DNA from 2 places in the Actinoplanes hulinensis genome. Region 1 is predicted to be linked to the other one. Evidence: riboswitches for the same ligand, from Rfam matches in the RefSeq annotation. Region 1 holds a riboswitch; the other holds the start of a gene.
The links. A riboswitch is a leader RNA that binds a small molecule or an ion and turns the genes downstream of it on or off. The one in region 1 is predicted to bind S-adenosylmethionine.

Region 1 (7,751 bases):
TTGCCGTTGCTGGTCTGCGCGGCCAGCATGTCGGGGTAGCCGTCCCGGTTGAAGTCGCCGATCGCGGTCAGCTCCCGCAGGTGGCTCAGGTTCTTGTAGAGCTGCTTGCGGGCGCCGAACCTTCCGTTGCCCAGGCCCGGGTAGAGGTACACGGCCCCGGCCCGGTTCCGGACGATCAGGTCGACGTAGCCGTCCCGGTCGAGGTCCATCCGCAGCAGCGCGTTCGCCGAGGCGTACGAGCCGACCTTGGAGCGGTAGCCCTCGGAGATGTAGACGCCGTTGCCCGGGTAGGCGAACAGGTTGCCGGTCGACGTGGTCCGGGCCATCACGTCCGACCAGCCGTTGCGGTTCCAGTCGGACAGCTTGGCGCCGGGCAGGCGGGCGAAGTCCAGGTAGTCGTTGTCGATGTTGATGGTGACGCCGCCCCAGGTCTCCTGGTGGCCGCCCCGGTACTGCTTCATCCGGCGCTTCGGCGCCCAGTACGACGCCGGGACCACCTTGTCGGAGACGGTGACGACCTGGTCCCAGCGGGCGAAGTCGATGTAGTCGGGTCGCACGTACCACGGCCTGTTGTAGACCGCGACCATGTCGGCGATGCCGGACGCGGCACTGCTGTAGTAGCCGGAGAGGTAGCCGTAGTCGTGCAGCCGGTTGGTCCACGCGTTCATGAACGCCAGCACGCCCTCGCGGCACACGGTGTTCTTGCTGTCGTACGACTCCATGTCGTAGATCAGCACGCTCTCCTTGGCGAGCCCGAGCGCGGTGGCCTGCCGGACCGCGTCCTCGGCGGTGGCCCGGCCCTGTGCGGCGGCCTTCGTGTTGTCGATCAGGTTCTTCTTGGTGACCGACGTGCAGCTGGCCTGCGGGCCGACGTACAGCGGGATCAGCCGCCACCCCGCGGTGACCTGCTCACGGACCCACCCGGCGGTGAGGTTCTTCTGCGTGCAGCCACGGTTGTTGCCGCCGAAGTAGATGCCGGCCGCGCGGTACGGCGACGACTTCAGCCAGGCCGCCATCGTCTCGCTGGACGGTGCCGTGCAGGCGTCGAAGCCGTACCCGGTGAAGTCGCCCGGCTGCGGGGCGAGGGCGGTGGCCGCGGTGGCGTTGCCGTTGATGAACGCCAGCGGGGCGACCGACAGTGCCACGACGAGGGCGGTGAGTAATCGCTTCCGGTACCTGACGAGTCGGCGGGGATGCAGCCGGTGACGCCCTCGGCTGGGCGCAGCATTCATGGTGGACCTACTTCGTCATGTCGGAAGGCCCATCGAGACAAGCAAACGTCTGCCGATTCGTATACGCCCGTTCGGTCGAGGGTGATCATCTGTTCGGTCACCATCGGCATCGATGAGGTGTTCACCGGATGGTCATGTGCCGTTGGCGACCCGTCTGCCCACCGCGACCTAGGGTGGGCGGCCAGATGAACGCTGGGTAGCGAGAGGTAGTCCGATGCGTAGCTCGGTACTCGAAGTGAGCACCAGCCCGGACGGCAGTGTGGTCATCCAGCCGCACGGATCGGTAGGACTCGATGTCGCGGTGGAGTTGCGGCAGCTCCTGGTGCACACCGTGCGCCGCGTCCGGCCGTTGCGGCTGATCGTCGACCTGGCCGACGTGCCGGAGCTGGACCCGATCAACCTGGGTTCGGTGGCCGCCGCGTGCGGGCTCGGCGACGACCTCCAGGTCGCCGTCTTCGTCGACAACCCCAACGGGCGGCTCGCCGAGCAACTCGCGGCGGCCGGTGTGCCCGCTCAGCGGGTCCGGGGACACTGACTTTTTCGGTCACCGGCCATCGGCCGTCCATCCGCCGTTAACCCGCCCCGGCATAGCATCCGCCCATGACCGATGTGCTGCTCCGCTCGCGTGCCGAGACGGCCCGGCTGGTGGCCGGGTCGCTGATCGGTGACAGCGGCGACCGCTGGAGGCACACCGCCGGGGTGGCCCACCGTGCCGCCGGGCTGTCCGCCCGGCTCGGCCTCGATCCCGACGTGCTGGTCGCGGCCGCCTGGCTGCACGACATCGGCTATGCCGAGCCGATCGCGCTGACCGGTTTCCACCCGCTGGACGGCGCCGTGCACCTGAGCGGCGAGGGCTGGCCGGCCCGGATCGCCGGTCTGGTGGCCTACCACTCGGGCGCCCGTTTCGTGGGCGCCGCGCGGGGTCTGGCCGGGCAGCTGGCCGCCTTCCCGGACGAGCGCAGCCTGATGGCCGACGCCCTCACCTACGCCGACCAGACGGTGGGCCCGACCGGCCTGCGGGTCGATCCGGAGGCCCGCTACACGGAGATGCTGCACCGGCACGGCCCCTGCTCGTGGAACGCGGCCGTCGACGCCGACCGCCGCCCCCACCTGCGGGGCACGGCCGCCCGCGTCGAGCACCTGCTAGCCGCCTAGGCCTTTCAGAAAACCTTCGAGCGCTTTCCGGTACGGCGGGAGCGTTCGCAGATCGACGAACTCCTCCGGACCGTGCTGCCCGTCGCCTCCCGGCCCGAAGATCACCGCGTCCACGCCCACCGCCGAGTAGAACCGGCCGTCGGCCGCCCCGTGCTTGCGCAGCAGTGAGCCGTCGTACCCCGCCTCCCGGGCGGCCCGCCGCAGCAGCCGCACCTCGGCGCTCTCCGGATCGGCGTGGTGCGGCGCGCCCAGCGCCTCCACGGTGACCGCGGCCCCGGCCACCGCCGTCAGGTGGGCCGCGATCTCGTCCGCCGGCCGGCCGGCCAGATCCGGGTCGGACGGCGGGAACCGGATGTCGACCAGCGCCGACGCGTCCGCCGGAACCACGTTGGCGGCCTCGTTGGAGGTCTCGATCCGGGCCACGTTGACGGTCGTGGTCCACTCCTCGGCGGCCGGGACCGGATGCCGGTCGAGCAGCCGCCGCACCGCCGCGGTCACCGTGAGCAGCGCGTTCGACCCCAGCCACGGGTAGGCGGCGTGGGCGGTGCGGCCGGTGGCGGTGAGCCGGGCCCGGATGATGCCCTTCGACTCGGTGACGATCCGCAGGCCGCTCTGCTCGCCGATGATCACGAAGCCGGCCCGGACGCCCCGCGCCACCTGGTGCCCGGTGCCGTCGAAACCGCCCACCTCCTCGTCGGTGACCAGCTGCAACGCCACCGGGTACGGCAGGGTGGGCGCCACCTCCCGGAACACCGTGGCCATCACCAGCGCGGCGGCCTTCATGTCGTGGGCGCCGCGACCGTACAGCCGGTGGCCGTCGGCGCGGGCGGTGAACTGCCCGGGCGCGCCGGGCACCACGTCCAGGTGGGCGTTGAGGATCACCCGGGGCGGGCCCGGGGTGGACACCAGGGCGCTCGGCTTCCCGCGGGACTCGAACCGGCGGACCTCGAACCCCGGGCCGACCAGGCCGAGCACCATGTCGAGAGCCCGCCGCAGGTCGGCCGGCCGGTCGGCGGTGGACCGGATCCCGATCAGTTCGGCGAGCTCATCCATCGATGAAAACTACCGCGGAAGCCGCTCTCCCGCCTCGATCGCGACCGGCAGCCTGTTCCCGGCCGGCGGCAGTGGGCAGGTCGCGAACGCGGTGTAGGCGCACGGCAGGTTCGTGGCCCGGTTGAAGTCGAGCACCACCGACCCGTCCTCCTCCGGCGGGGCGATGAACAGGCTCCGGTTCGCGGCGTACGTGGTCAGCCCCGAGGTGGCGTCGGTGAACAGCGCGAACAGCGACCCCGGCGTGCCGCCGTTGAAGACGGTCAGCGACTGCGGTTCCCCGCCCACCGTGAACTCGACCCGGCCGGGCGACTCGTAGACGTGCTCGACGCCCTCGGCCACCGACCCGACGGTGACCGGCTCCGGCTCGGCGAACGCCGTGAACCGGCCGCCGATCACCCACTTCTCCTCGGCCGGGTAGGCGGGCGTGCCGGTGTAGGCGGTCAGCACCGGGTTGTCCGGATGCCGCGGCCGGATCACGTCGAGGCCGCCCCGCCGGGCGATCTCGATCACCGCGCCGCCATGACCCACGGTGGTGTCGGCGCGTTCCGTCAGCGGCGGGAACCGGTGCGTCCCGGTCACCTCCCGCCCGTCGACGGTGAGGGTCTCGCCGGTGCCGAGCGCCACGGTCACCCCGTCCGGTCCGCTGCTCCACTCGCCGGGCGCGCCGTCGAACCGTTGCGGGGTGGCGTCCAGCCAGTGCAGGCCGGTGATCGCGAGGAAGCCGTGCGGGTCGGCGCGCCGCTTCTCGTGGTCGGCGTGCCACTGGTCCCACTCCTGCTGGAACAAGGTCGTCATGCCATAGGACCTTAATCTCTACTTGTTGCATGGGTTATTGGCCGGGGTCGTGACATCTGCTAACTTCCTCGGCAGGTCATGAGTGCCAGCGCGAAGCCCCGGCTCGCTGGCCGGCAACCCTTCCGTTCGCGACGGGGTGCCCCGGGTGAGGACCGGGCCGGTGTCGTCCGACACCGGCAAGCGGCGAACCCGTGGAGGCGCGGTCATGCCATCTCTCGACATCCTCGGCGACGATCTCAAGGTAGCCCTTCCCTCCGGTGAGCTGGTTCGCTTCGCCCACCTCGACTACGCGGCGTCGGCGCCGTGCGTGCGGGCCGCGGCCGACGCGGTCCAGGACCTCCTGCCGCGCTACGGCTCGGTGCACCGGGGCACCGGGGTCCGCTCCCGCGGCTCCACGTTGGCGTACGAGCTGGCCCGCGACGTGGTCGCCGAGTTCGTGGGCGCCCGCCCCGGCGATGCGGTGATCTTCACCCGGAACACCACCGACGCGCTCAACCTGCTGGCCCGCGCGCTGCCGCCGGGCACCACCACGATCCAGTTCGAGGGCGAGCACCACGCCAACCTGCTGCCCTGGCCGAACCCGCTGCGCCTGCCGCTGCCGGCGTCGGCCGGGGACGCCGTCACCGCGCTACGGCAGGCGTGCGAGCGCCTGGCCGGGCCGGCCGTGCTGACCGTCACCGGCGCGAGCAACGTCACCGGCGAGGTGTGGCCGGTCCGCGAACTCGCCGAGGTGGCCCGCGCGCACGGCGTACGGGTGATCGTCGACGCCGCCCAGCTGGCCCCGCACGCCCCCACCCGCCTCGACGACCTGGGCGCCGACTACCTGGCGTTCTCCGGCCACAAGCTGTACGCCCCGTTCGGCGCCGGGGTGCTGGCCGGCCGTGCGGACTGGCTGGACGCGGCGGAGCCGTACCTCGCCGGTGGCGGCGCGAGCGCCGTGGTGGGCGACCGTCCCGGCGACCTGACCTGGGCCACCGGCCCGGCCCGGCACGAGGGCGGCACCCCGAACCTGCCCGGCGCGGTGGCGCTGGCCGCGGTCTGCGAGGCGCTGGAAGCCGCCGACCGGGCCGCCCTGCACGCCCACGAGCAGGAGCTGCTGGCCGGGTTGCGCGACGGTCTCGCCGACCTGCCGGGAGCCACCGAGGTCAGCGTCTTCGGGCCGGCCCACCCCCGGGTCGGGATCGTCTCGCTGGCCCTGGACGCCTCCGATCCGGCGGCCGTGGCCCGGCGGCTGGACGCCGAGCACGGCATCGGCGTACGGGCCGGGCAGTTCTGCGCCCACCCGCTGGTCCGCCGGCTCACCCGCGACGGCCGGGCCGGAAGCTGCGGGGACGGCCCGCCCGGACTGCTGCGGATCAGCTTCGGCCTGGGCAGCACCACCGAGGACACCGACCGGCTGCTCGCCGGGCTCCGCGAGGTCCTCGGCACCTGATTCGCAACCGGCGAGGTGCTTCGGCGCGGGCATCGAAGGCCGATCATGCCTCTCGTGGCGACGTGGATGACGCGGCTCCGCGACCGGCTCCCGACCGGTGGCGGCCTGCGTGAGGAGGACTGGGCGGGCCGGCACCGGCTCCTGACGGTGCTGCTCGCCGTCTGCATGGTGCTGCTGACGGTGTTCGGCGTGTTCCGCGCCGAACACCCGACCGACCTGCTGATCATCGACGGGCTGCTGCTGCCCTGCCTGGTCGGCGCGGTACGCCTGGGTAACCGGCGGGCCCGGTCGATCGTGGTGGCGCTCGGCTTCGCGACAGCGTCGGCCGGGTTCGTGGCCCTCTGCCACGGCCTCACCGAGGCACACTTCTCGTTCTTCATCGCGGTGGCGGCGCTCGCCCTCTACCGGGACTGGGCGCCGTTCGGTGTCTTCCTGGCCGCCACCGTCCTGCACCACGCCGGCTTCGGCGTGACCGAGGCCGGCCACACCTTCGGCCACCACCAGGCGCAGATACACCCGCTGGTGTGGGCGCTGCTGCACGGTGTCGCGGTGCTCGCCGCCGCCGGGTTCCACGTGATCGCCTGGCGGCTGACCGAGACCGAGGAGCAGCGCGCCCAGGACAACCTGGACGAGAGCCAGGCCCAGCTCGGTGTCGCCTTCGACGAGACGCCGGTGCCGATGGCCATGTTCGGCGCGGACGGGCGGGTTCTGCGAATCAACCCGGCGTACCGGGACTGGCTGCGCCTGCCCGGCCGGCTGCCGGACGGGTTCCGCGTCGCCGACCTGCCGCTCGTCCCGGTCGACGAGAGCGAGACGAGCCTGATGCGGCTGGCCACCGAGTCCCGCCAGCCGACGAACGTGACCCGGCAGTACCGGCGTACCGACGACGGCTCGCTGATCTGGGTGCAGACCCACGCCACCGGCCTGCGCGACCGCAACGGCCGGCTGCGGCTGATCCTGGCACACTGCATCGACGTGACCGCGACCCGCGACCACGAGGCCGAGCTGCGCTACCAGGTGCGGCACGACTCGCTCACCGGCCTGCTGTCCCGCCAGGCGTTCGAGCACGACCTGGTGCTGCTGCTGGAGAGCAGCGCCGAACCGGTCAGTGTCATCTACCTGGACGTCGACCGGTTCAAGTCGATCAACGACGGGGCCGGTCACGGCACCGGCGACGACGTGCTGCGGGCCCTGGCCACACGCCTCGCCCAGGTCGTCCCGGACGGCGCCCTGCTCGCCCGGCTCGCCGGCGACGAGTTCATCGCGGCGCTGCCCGGCCCGTCCGGCACCGGCCTGCGGGTCGGCAACGGCATCCTCGCGTCGCTCGCCGGGCCGCTCGCCGTCGGCGGCTCCGAGCTGCCCGTGTCGGTGAGCATCGGCATCACCACGGCTTTCAGCGGGATGCCCGCCGAGGAGGTCGTGCTCGCCGCGGACACGGCCATGTACGCGGCCAAGCGCGCCGGCGGCAACCGGCTCCAGGTGTTCACCGAGAACCTGCGGGTGCCCGTGCGGGAGCGGATCGCCGCGGAGGGCCGGCTGCGCCGTGCGCTGTCCGGCGAACTCCGGGTCACCCTGCCGCTGTGGTTCCAGCCGGTGGTCACCACCGCCACCGGGCGGATCGCCGGCGCCGAGGCCCTGGTCCGGATGCGCACCCCGGACGGGGAGATCCTCACCCCGTACCACTTCGTCGGCGCCGCCGAGGAGACCGGCCTGATCGTGCCGCTCGGCGAGTACGTGCTGCGCTCCGCCGTCGACCACCTGCTGCACTGGTCGGACCGGCTCGGCTACGTGTCGGTCAACGTCAGCCCGCGGCAGCTCGCCGAGCCGGACTTCGTGCCGATGGTGGCCGGGGTGCTGGCCGGCGTCCCCGGGCTGGACCCGTCCCGGATCGTCCTGGAGATCACCGAGACCGCGCTGCTGTCCTCGACGGTCGACGTCAGCGAGCGGCTCGCCTCGCTCAAGCGCCTCGGCGTTCGCATCGCCCTGGACGACTTCGGCACCGGCTACAGCTCGCTGACCTGGCTCAAGTCGCTGCCCGCCGACATCGTCAAGCTGGACCGCTCGTTCGTGGCCGGCCTGGCCGA
Region 2 (7,751 bases), on a different contig from region 1:
TCGAGGACCGGGAGCAGGTCCTTGACCGCGGAGATCTTGCTGTTCGCGATGAGGATGTAGGGGTCGTCGAAGACGGCCTCCATGCGCTCGGCGTCGGTCATGAAGTACGCCGAGATGTAGCCCTTGTCGAAGCGCATGCCCTCGGTGAGCTCCAGCTCGAGACCGAAGGTGTTGCTCTCCTCGACGGTGATGACGCCTTCCTTGCCGACCTTGTCCATGGCCTCGGCGATGATCTCGCCGACCGTGGAGTCACCGGCGGAGATGGAGGCGGTGGAGGCGATCTGCTCCTTGGTCTCCACGTCCTTCGCGAGCTGCGAGAGGGCCTCGGAGACGCTGGCCACGGCGGCCTCGATGCCCCGCTTCAGGGCCATCGGGTTCGCGCCCGCGGCGACGTTGCGCAGACCCTCACGGACCAGAGCCTGGGCCAGGACGGTCGCCGTCGTCGTGCCGTCACCGGCGACGTCGTCGGTCTTCTTGGCGACCTCCTTGACCAGCTCGGCGCCGATCTTCTCGAAGGTGTCCTCGAGCTCGATCTCCTTGGCGATGGATACACCATCGTTGGTGATCGTGGGGGCGCCCCACTTCTTCTCGAGAACCACGTTGCGGCCCTTGGGGCCGAGGGTCACCTTGACCGCGTCGGCGAGCTGGTTCATACCGCGCTCGAGGCCCCGGCGAGCCTCCTCGTCGAATGCGATGATCTTGGCCATACGGCGTTGTCCTCCCGGACATCCGCGGCGCCGGGCCTCATCAGCCCCGCTCTCCGCACTTTGAGGAAGTCTGTGGACGTCACCACCTGGCGATGTGACGTCCTCAGGCCGAGCCGGATAGCCCGCGACGACCGGCTCCGTGCCCCGATGCCGATGGCGGCATCGTGACCGGAACCCCACCGTCCCGACCTGCTGGCACTCAGCATGCGCGAGTGCCAATCACTTGTTTAGCACTCCCCGATGGCGAGTGCAAGAAACCCCATCTTCCCGCGAAACCCCCGAGGGAGCCCCGGTTTCCGCTAACGATCTTGAAAGCCCAGCTCAGCGGGCTCCCCGGACCATTCGGAGCGCTCCGGAGCCGAGGTGACAAGCGCCGCAACCGCCCAGCCGACGGTGAGGACCGCCGACAGGACAGCGGACACCGACAGCCTCAGCATGATCACCGTCGACACCGACGCCTCCGTGGCGAACGAGTTCGCGGTCAGCATCGTCATGACGGAGAAGACCTCGATCAGCGCCATCATGAGGAACGAGGCCACGATCAGCGCCGTCAGGTCGCGGCCGGGCCGCACCGCCGGGAACCCGGGCACCGGCAGCAGCCATCGGGCCAGCAGGCCCACGCCGATCAGCACGACGAGGTCGCCGGCGATCGCCACCACGAGGAGCGGGTCGAAGCCGACCTCGCCGACCGCGAACTCGAGGCCCGCGTCCAGCATGTTCTTCACGGTCGAGACGAGCGCGGCGAGGATCCACAGCAGCAGCGCCCGGCCCACGGTCACCCGACGCCGGGACAGCACCGCGATCGAGATCAGGGCCACCATCTCCGGAATCTCCGCGACGATCGGCACGACCACCCAGCGGGTCAGGGCCTCGCCCGGATCGAACGACGGCATCGGGCCGAAGCCCGGGATCAGGGACAGCCACGCCCACGTGTAAGCCAGCGCCGCGGCACTGGTGAGCAGCACGGCCAGCGCGATCCCCCAGGGGCGGGCGCGCAGCAGCCGGACACCGGAAAGCCCCTCGGGCTCATCGTTCATCGTCGAATCATGGCGCAGCGCCGCCACTCGGCTTCACGACAACCCGGTTGCCGACCGGGGGCCACGGCGGTAGGGATTACCCATGGAGAACTGGGACGTACGCCGGGTCACCCCCGAGGATGCCGGGCGCATGCGGGCGCTCCGGCTGGAGATGCTGGCGGACAGTCCCCTCGCGTTCCTGGAGACCCTGGCGCAGGCGGCGGCCCGGCCGCACGAGGGCTACCGGCAGCGGATCCGGCAGTCGTCCGAGGGCTTCGAGACGGCCCAGTTCATCGCCGACCCGGGTGGGCCGCTGGTCGGGCACGCCGGCGGGATCGTGCTGCCGGACGCGCCGCACTGCACGGTGATCTTCGCGGTGTACCTGACTCCGGCGTACCGGGGCGGCAAGATCCTCGGGCAGTTGATCGAGGCGGTCGCCGACTGGTCGGCCGCGGCCGGGCGGGACGAGCTGATGCTCGAGGTGGTGTGCGGCAACGGGCGGGCCGTCCGGGCGTACGAGAAGCTGGGTTTCGCCGACACCGGGGTGCGCCTGCGGCATCCGACCATCCCGGCCCTCACCGAGCTCCAGATGCGACGGCGGGTCTGATGCCCGGGCGGGGGTGGCACGTGACGCGCACGGTCCTCACCGCCGTGAACGGGACGACCGTCATCGGTCTGCTGATCGCGCTGTCCACCGGGGCGCGGGTCCGGCGCGGCCGGCACGGCGTGCTGATCGCCGAGAACTACCGGCTCCGGGTGCCGCCCGCGACCTGCTTCACGGTCGGCTCGGTGATCATCACGAAGCGCACCGCCGAGTGGCTGCTCGCCGAGGAGCGGGCCCGGCTGCTCGCCCACGAGAGCCGGCACGCCGGCCAGTACGCCGTCCTCGGCCCGCTCTTCTGGCCCGCCTACTGGCTGGCCTGCGCCTGGTCGATCGCGCTCACCACGTCCTACGGGGTGCGCAACTGGTTCGAGCGGGACGCGGGGCTGGCCGACGGGCACTACCCGGAGGACCTGCCACTGCGGCCGTGGGCGGTGCGAAGGCGGTGGGCAGTGCGGATGTTTGGTCGGGAGGACGGACGCACAACGCCTCCGGGCACGTAGCCGTATGGGTCAGCGCTGGATCGTTGGGACCCTCGGAGATTGTCGCCAAGCTCAGGTGAGGGGCCTCGTACGGCGTCGCGTCCTCCCGCAGAGAGCATCCTGCCCATCCGGAGATCGGAGTGCAAGTCCTCGGAGGAGGTAATTCTCGACAACCGGCTGATCGCCGGTCACGCAGTGTTATCCGAGCAGGCCGGCTTCGCGGGCACCACGCAGCGACGGCTTGATCGTGTGGGTCGGTCCAACCTGGCCGGCGACCGCGTCGAGGGTCTTCAGGCCCTCGCCGGTGTTGTAGACGACCGTCTCCTTGGTGGGGTCCAGCCGACCGCTCTCCACCAGCTTCTTCAGCACGGCCACCGTGGTGCCGCCGGCGGTCTCGGCGAAGACGCCGGTGGTCTCGGCGAGCAGCCGGATGCCGGCCCGGATCTCGTCGTCGTTGGCGTAGTCCATCCAGCCACCGGTGCGGCGGACCGCCTCGATCGCGTACGGCCCGGCGGCCGGGTCACCGATGTTCAGCGACTTGGCGATGCCGGTCGGCTTCACGGGGGTGATCACGTCAGTGTCGGCGTGCAGCGCCACGGCGATCGGGTTGCAGCCCTCGGACTGGGCGCCGAAGACGGTCCACCCGTCCGCCGGGGCCTCGACCAGTCCGATCTCGACCAGCTCGGAGAACGCCTTGTCCACCTTGGTGAGCAGCTCACCGGAGGCCATCGGGATGACCACCTGGGCCGGGATGCGCCAGCCCAGCTGCTCGGCCACCTCGTAGCCCAGCGTCTTGGAGCCCTCGGCGTAGAACGGCCGCACGTTCACGTTCACGAACGCGGTGTCCTCGAACTCGTCGGTCTCCACCAGCTCGCTGCACAGCCGGTTCACGTCGTCGTAGGAGCCCTCGATGGCCACCAGCTCGCCGCCGTACACCGCGGTGGTGATGATTTTGCCCTGCTCCAGGTCGGAGGGGATGAAGACGATGCTCGGCACGCCGGCCCGGGCCGCGTGGGCGGCCACCGAGTTGGCCAGGTTGCCGGTCGAGGCGCAGGAGAACCGCTTGAAGCCCAGCTCCTTGGCGGCGGTCAGCGCCACCGAGACGACCCGGTCCTTGAACGAGTGGGTCGGGTTCTGCGAATCGTCCTTCACCCACAGCGGCGCCTTCAGCCCGAGCGCGGCGGCCAGCTGCGGGGCGGCGACCAGCGGGGTCAGGCCCGGGTCGAGCGTCACCCGGGTCGCCGGGTCCTGGCCGGCCGGGAGCAGGGCCGCGTAGCGCCAGATGTTCTGCGGGCCCGCCTCGATCTGGGCCCGGGTCACCCGCGCGAGCGCCGCCTCGTCGTAGGCGACCTCGAGCGGGCCGAAACACTCGTAACAGGCGTGCTGCGCGGCCAGCGGGTACTCGGCGCCGCAAGCGCGACAGATCAGCCCACGAGCGGGCGAGGCGGAGGTGGCTGAGGGTGCGTCGACGACAGACGTCATTAGAGTTTCCTCTCATCTTTCCCCGCGGCGACCTGCCGGAACGGGGACGGAATTAGCACCTGCCACGTCGCTGCCTCGTCATCGAGAGTCATGCGCGGTGGTTGCCGGGGCTTCGTCGGGCCGTATCCCTCTGCCCCTCTGGATGAGGTATTCAGTTGTTTCCAACACCTTACGACGAGATCCCGCCGACACCACACGGAGTTCCCGAGGTGTGAGCCACCCCCCAAGATCAGAACCTTGAGGTCGCAGCGGGGTGGTGGGTGCGGACCGCTGCTCCCGCCGAGGGCCCGGCGGGGCCCGCTGGCCGCTGGCGCGTCCAGAACGCGAGCCCCACCGCGCGACGTGCGTGAGCGGTCGCGCCCGAGAACCCCGTCTCATGAGCCGGCGGCGGGGGACGGCCTGGAGGAGCGCCTGGAGGAGCCGCCGCGGGCCACGGGACCCGGCACTTCCGTACGAGAAAAGGGGTTCAGGAAGTTATGTCTTTTCGGGTGAAGCGGTAGAAGGCGATCCCCCAGAACAGCGTGGCGTAGACGACCGCGGAGATCGCGCCCTTGGCCAGGTCCTCGGTCTGGACGGGGGTGGAGAGCAGGCCCATCCAGGCGTCCGTGTAGTGGGTGGGCAGGGCGTTGCGGATGCTGCCGAGGGCCTCGATCTGGTCCAGGATGCTGGACAGGATCCACAGGAGCACGGCGCCGCCGACCGCGCCCAGGGCGGCGTCGGTCAGCACCGAGAGCAGGAAGGCCAGGCCGGCCACCACGAGCAGGGTGGTCGCCAGATAGGCGAGGATGCCGAGCAGCCGGAGCACACCCTCGGCCGGCGGGATCTCCGCGGCGATCGTGCTGCCCAGCGGGGACCAGCCGTAGCGGAGCGTGCCGATCAGCAGCCCGGTGCCGGTGAGCAGCAGCAACGCGACGAGCGAGTAGGCGGCCGCGACGGTCAGCTTGACGCCGAGCAGCCGGGCCCGCGGGACCGGAACGGCCAGCAGATAGCGCAGGCTGCCCCAGCTCGCCTCGCTGGCCACCGTGTCGCCGAAGAACAGCGCCACCACCACGACCAGCAGGAAGCCGGCCGAGACCGCCAGGCCGAAGAGGGCGAAGTTCAGGCCGCCGGAGGTGGCCAGGTCGGCCATGCTGCTGAACGCGCCGCCGCCGTCGCCGTCCTCGTCCGGGCCGCCCCCGCCGCCGAACTCGAAGGCGGCCAGGATGATCAGCGGCAGCAGCACCATGAAGCCGAGCGCCAGCTGGGTGCGCCGGCGGGACGCCTGGCGGCGCGCCTCGGCCCAGATCGGCAGGGTGCGCGACGGCCGGTAGCCGGTAGCGGCCTCGAGCGAGCTCATCGGTCTCCACTTCCTCGCGAGTTGTCGCCGACCAGGGACAGGAACGCGTCCTCCAGGCGGCGGCGCGGCACCAGCCGCTCCACCCCGATGCCGGCGCCGACCAGCGACGCGACGATCTCCGAGCGGGCCGTCCCGTTCATGTCGACGATCAGGCCGTTCGTTCCCTCCGCCTTGACCGAGTGCACGCCCAGGTCCTCGAGGATCCGGGTGGCGGCCGGTACGTCGGAGACCTCCAGTTGCACCGACGGCGACTCGCCGACGATGTCACCGACCGGGCCGGACGCCACGATCCGGCCCTTGTTGACGACGACCGCGTGGGTGCAGGTCTGCTCCACCTCGGCGAGCAGGTGGCTGGAGACGAGCACGGCCCGGCCGTCGGTGGCGTACCGCTGGAGGACGCGGCGCATCTCGGCGATCTGCGGCGGGTCGAGCCCGTCCGTCGGCTCGTCGAGCACCAGCAGCTCGGGCAGGCCGAGCATGGCCTGTGCGATGGCGAGCCGCTGCCGCATGCCGTGGCTGTACTTGCGGGTCTTGCGGTGCACCGAGTCGCCCAGTCCGGCGATCTCCAGCGCCTCCTCGAAACGGGCGTCCTCCCACGGCCGGCCGGTGGCCTGCCAGTACGCCTTGAGGTTCTCGTACCCGCTCAGGTGCGGCAGGAAGCCGGGCCCCTCGACGAGCGCGCCCACCCGGGACAGGATCGGCGCGCCCGGGACCAGCCGGTGCCCGAAGACGAAGATCTCGCCCTCGGTCGGCTGGGTGAGGCCCATCAGCACCCGCAGCGTGGTGGTCTTGCCGGCGCCGTTCGGGCCGAGCAGGCCGACGACCTGCCCGCGCTCCACGGTGAAGCCGATCTCCTGGACCGCCACGAAGCCGTCCCCGTACGCCTTGCGCAGCCCGCGCACCACGAGCGGGGTGCCGGCGTGCTCGGCGACCACCGCCACGTCCCGCCGCCGGTGCCGGATCCGGCTCACCACGAGCAGCAGGACCAGGCCGAGCAGGATGGCCGCGACCACGCCGGCCAGGACGATCCACCACAGGCTGCCGGGATCGGCGATCGGCTTGCCGGTCAACGTCGGCAGGGTCAGCTCCGGCTCCACCGCGACGGTGTAGGTGGCGGGCTGGGCGGGAGTGAGGAACGCCTGGTCGGAGGTGGCGACGGTGACGCGTACGGTGTGGCCCGCCTCGATCTGCCGGACGATCGCCGGCAGCGTCACGGTGACCGGTCGTGCCTGGGCGATGTCGGCCGGCAGGCCGGTGAGCCGGACCGGCGCGACCAGCCCGGCGCTGAGCGTGGCCGTGCCGTTGGCGTCCATGTCGTAGAGCTTCACGAACACGACCGCCTCGCCGGTCGGCGACGCGACCCGCAGCCGGACCGTGGGCGACCCGGCCACGTCGGCGGCCGCGGTGAGCGGCTCCGAGTCGAACATCGCGTGCTGACCGGCCACGTCCAGTGCCACGTTGCCGCTGAGCAGCGAGCTGAGCCGGCCGGTGAGGCCGGGCATCGAGGAGATGGCGCCGGGGTTGCCGTTCGGCGGGTTGGCGATCGGCTGCGCCGATCCGGTGAGGGTCACCCGGGTGCTTCCGGTTCCGCCCAGTCCGGGGTACGCGTCCGCGGAGTAGCCGTTGGTGACCAGCCCGCGGTCGAGCGCGCTGAACCCGGCCACCCGCGACCAGGTGAAGTCGTCGCCGGGCGCCTCACCCTCGCCCTTGAGGTAGTGGTTGAGCCACTGCACCGTCAGGTACTTGAGCCGGTCGGAGTCGGAGGTGGGCCCCTCGCCGCCGTCGTGGCCGCCGGTGAACCAGGCCACCCGGACCGGGGTGCCGGCCACGGCGATGCCCTTCGCGTTGGCGTCCGCCTCGGAGAGCGGGAAGAGCGTGTCGACCGCGCCCTGGATCAGCAGGGTCGGCGCCTTGATCCGGTCGAGGACCGTGGCCGGGCTGGACTTCCGCAGCAGCGCCAGGGTGGTCTGGTCCGGGATGCCGCTGGTGGCCATCTGGAGGTAGGCGGCGCAGACATCCTTCGCGAACCGGCCGCACGCGGGATCCTGCGGCTGCTGCTGCGGTGGGCCGCCTCTTTCCAGCGAGGCCGTCCCGTTGCCGAAGAAGTAGCCGGCCCAGCTCTTCTTG

Region 2: linked by a shared signal. The riboswitch ahead of thrC (threonine synthase) and the one ahead of KZ829_RS11660 (aminotransferase class V-fold PLP-dependent enzyme) in region 1 are both predicted to bind S-adenosylmethionine.

Annotation. Positions count from the first base shown of each region.
Region 1 is NZ_JAHXZI010000005.1:225,591-233,341, forward strand. It holds gene KZ829_RS11635 (glycoside hydrolase domain-containing protein) at 1-1,145, opposite strand, end outside; gene KZ829_RS11640 (STAS domain-containing protein) at 1,447-1,767, shown strand; gene KZ829_RS11645 (HD domain-containing protein) at 1,833-2,387, shown strand; gene KZ829_RS11650 (M20 family metallopeptidase) at 2,376-3,440, opposite strand; gene KZ829_RS11655 (DUF1684 domain-containing protein) at 3,450-4,235, opposite strand; SAM riboswitch class IV at 4,310-4,424, shown strand; gene KZ829_RS11660 (aminotransferase class V-fold PLP-dependent enzyme) at 4,441-5,667, shown strand; gene KZ829_RS11665 (putative bifunctional diguanylate cyclase/phosphodiesterase) at 5,722-7,751, shown strand, end outside.
Region 2 is NZ_JAHXZI010000002.1:63,295-71,045, reverse strand. It holds gene groL (chaperonin GroEL) at 1-707, opposite strand, end outside; gene KZ829_RS03970 (hypothetical protein) at 1,007-1,744, opposite strand; gene KZ829_RS03965 (GNAT family N-acetyltransferase) at 1,827-2,330, shown strand; gene KZ829_RS03960 (hypothetical protein) at 2,351-2,827, shown strand; gene thrC (threonine synthase) at 3,005-4,288, opposite strand; SAM riboswitch class I at 4,298-4,437, opposite strand; gene KZ829_RS03950 (ABC transporter permease) at 4,755-5,624, opposite strand; gene KZ829_RS03945 (alpha/beta fold hydrolase) at 5,621-7,751, opposite strand, start outside.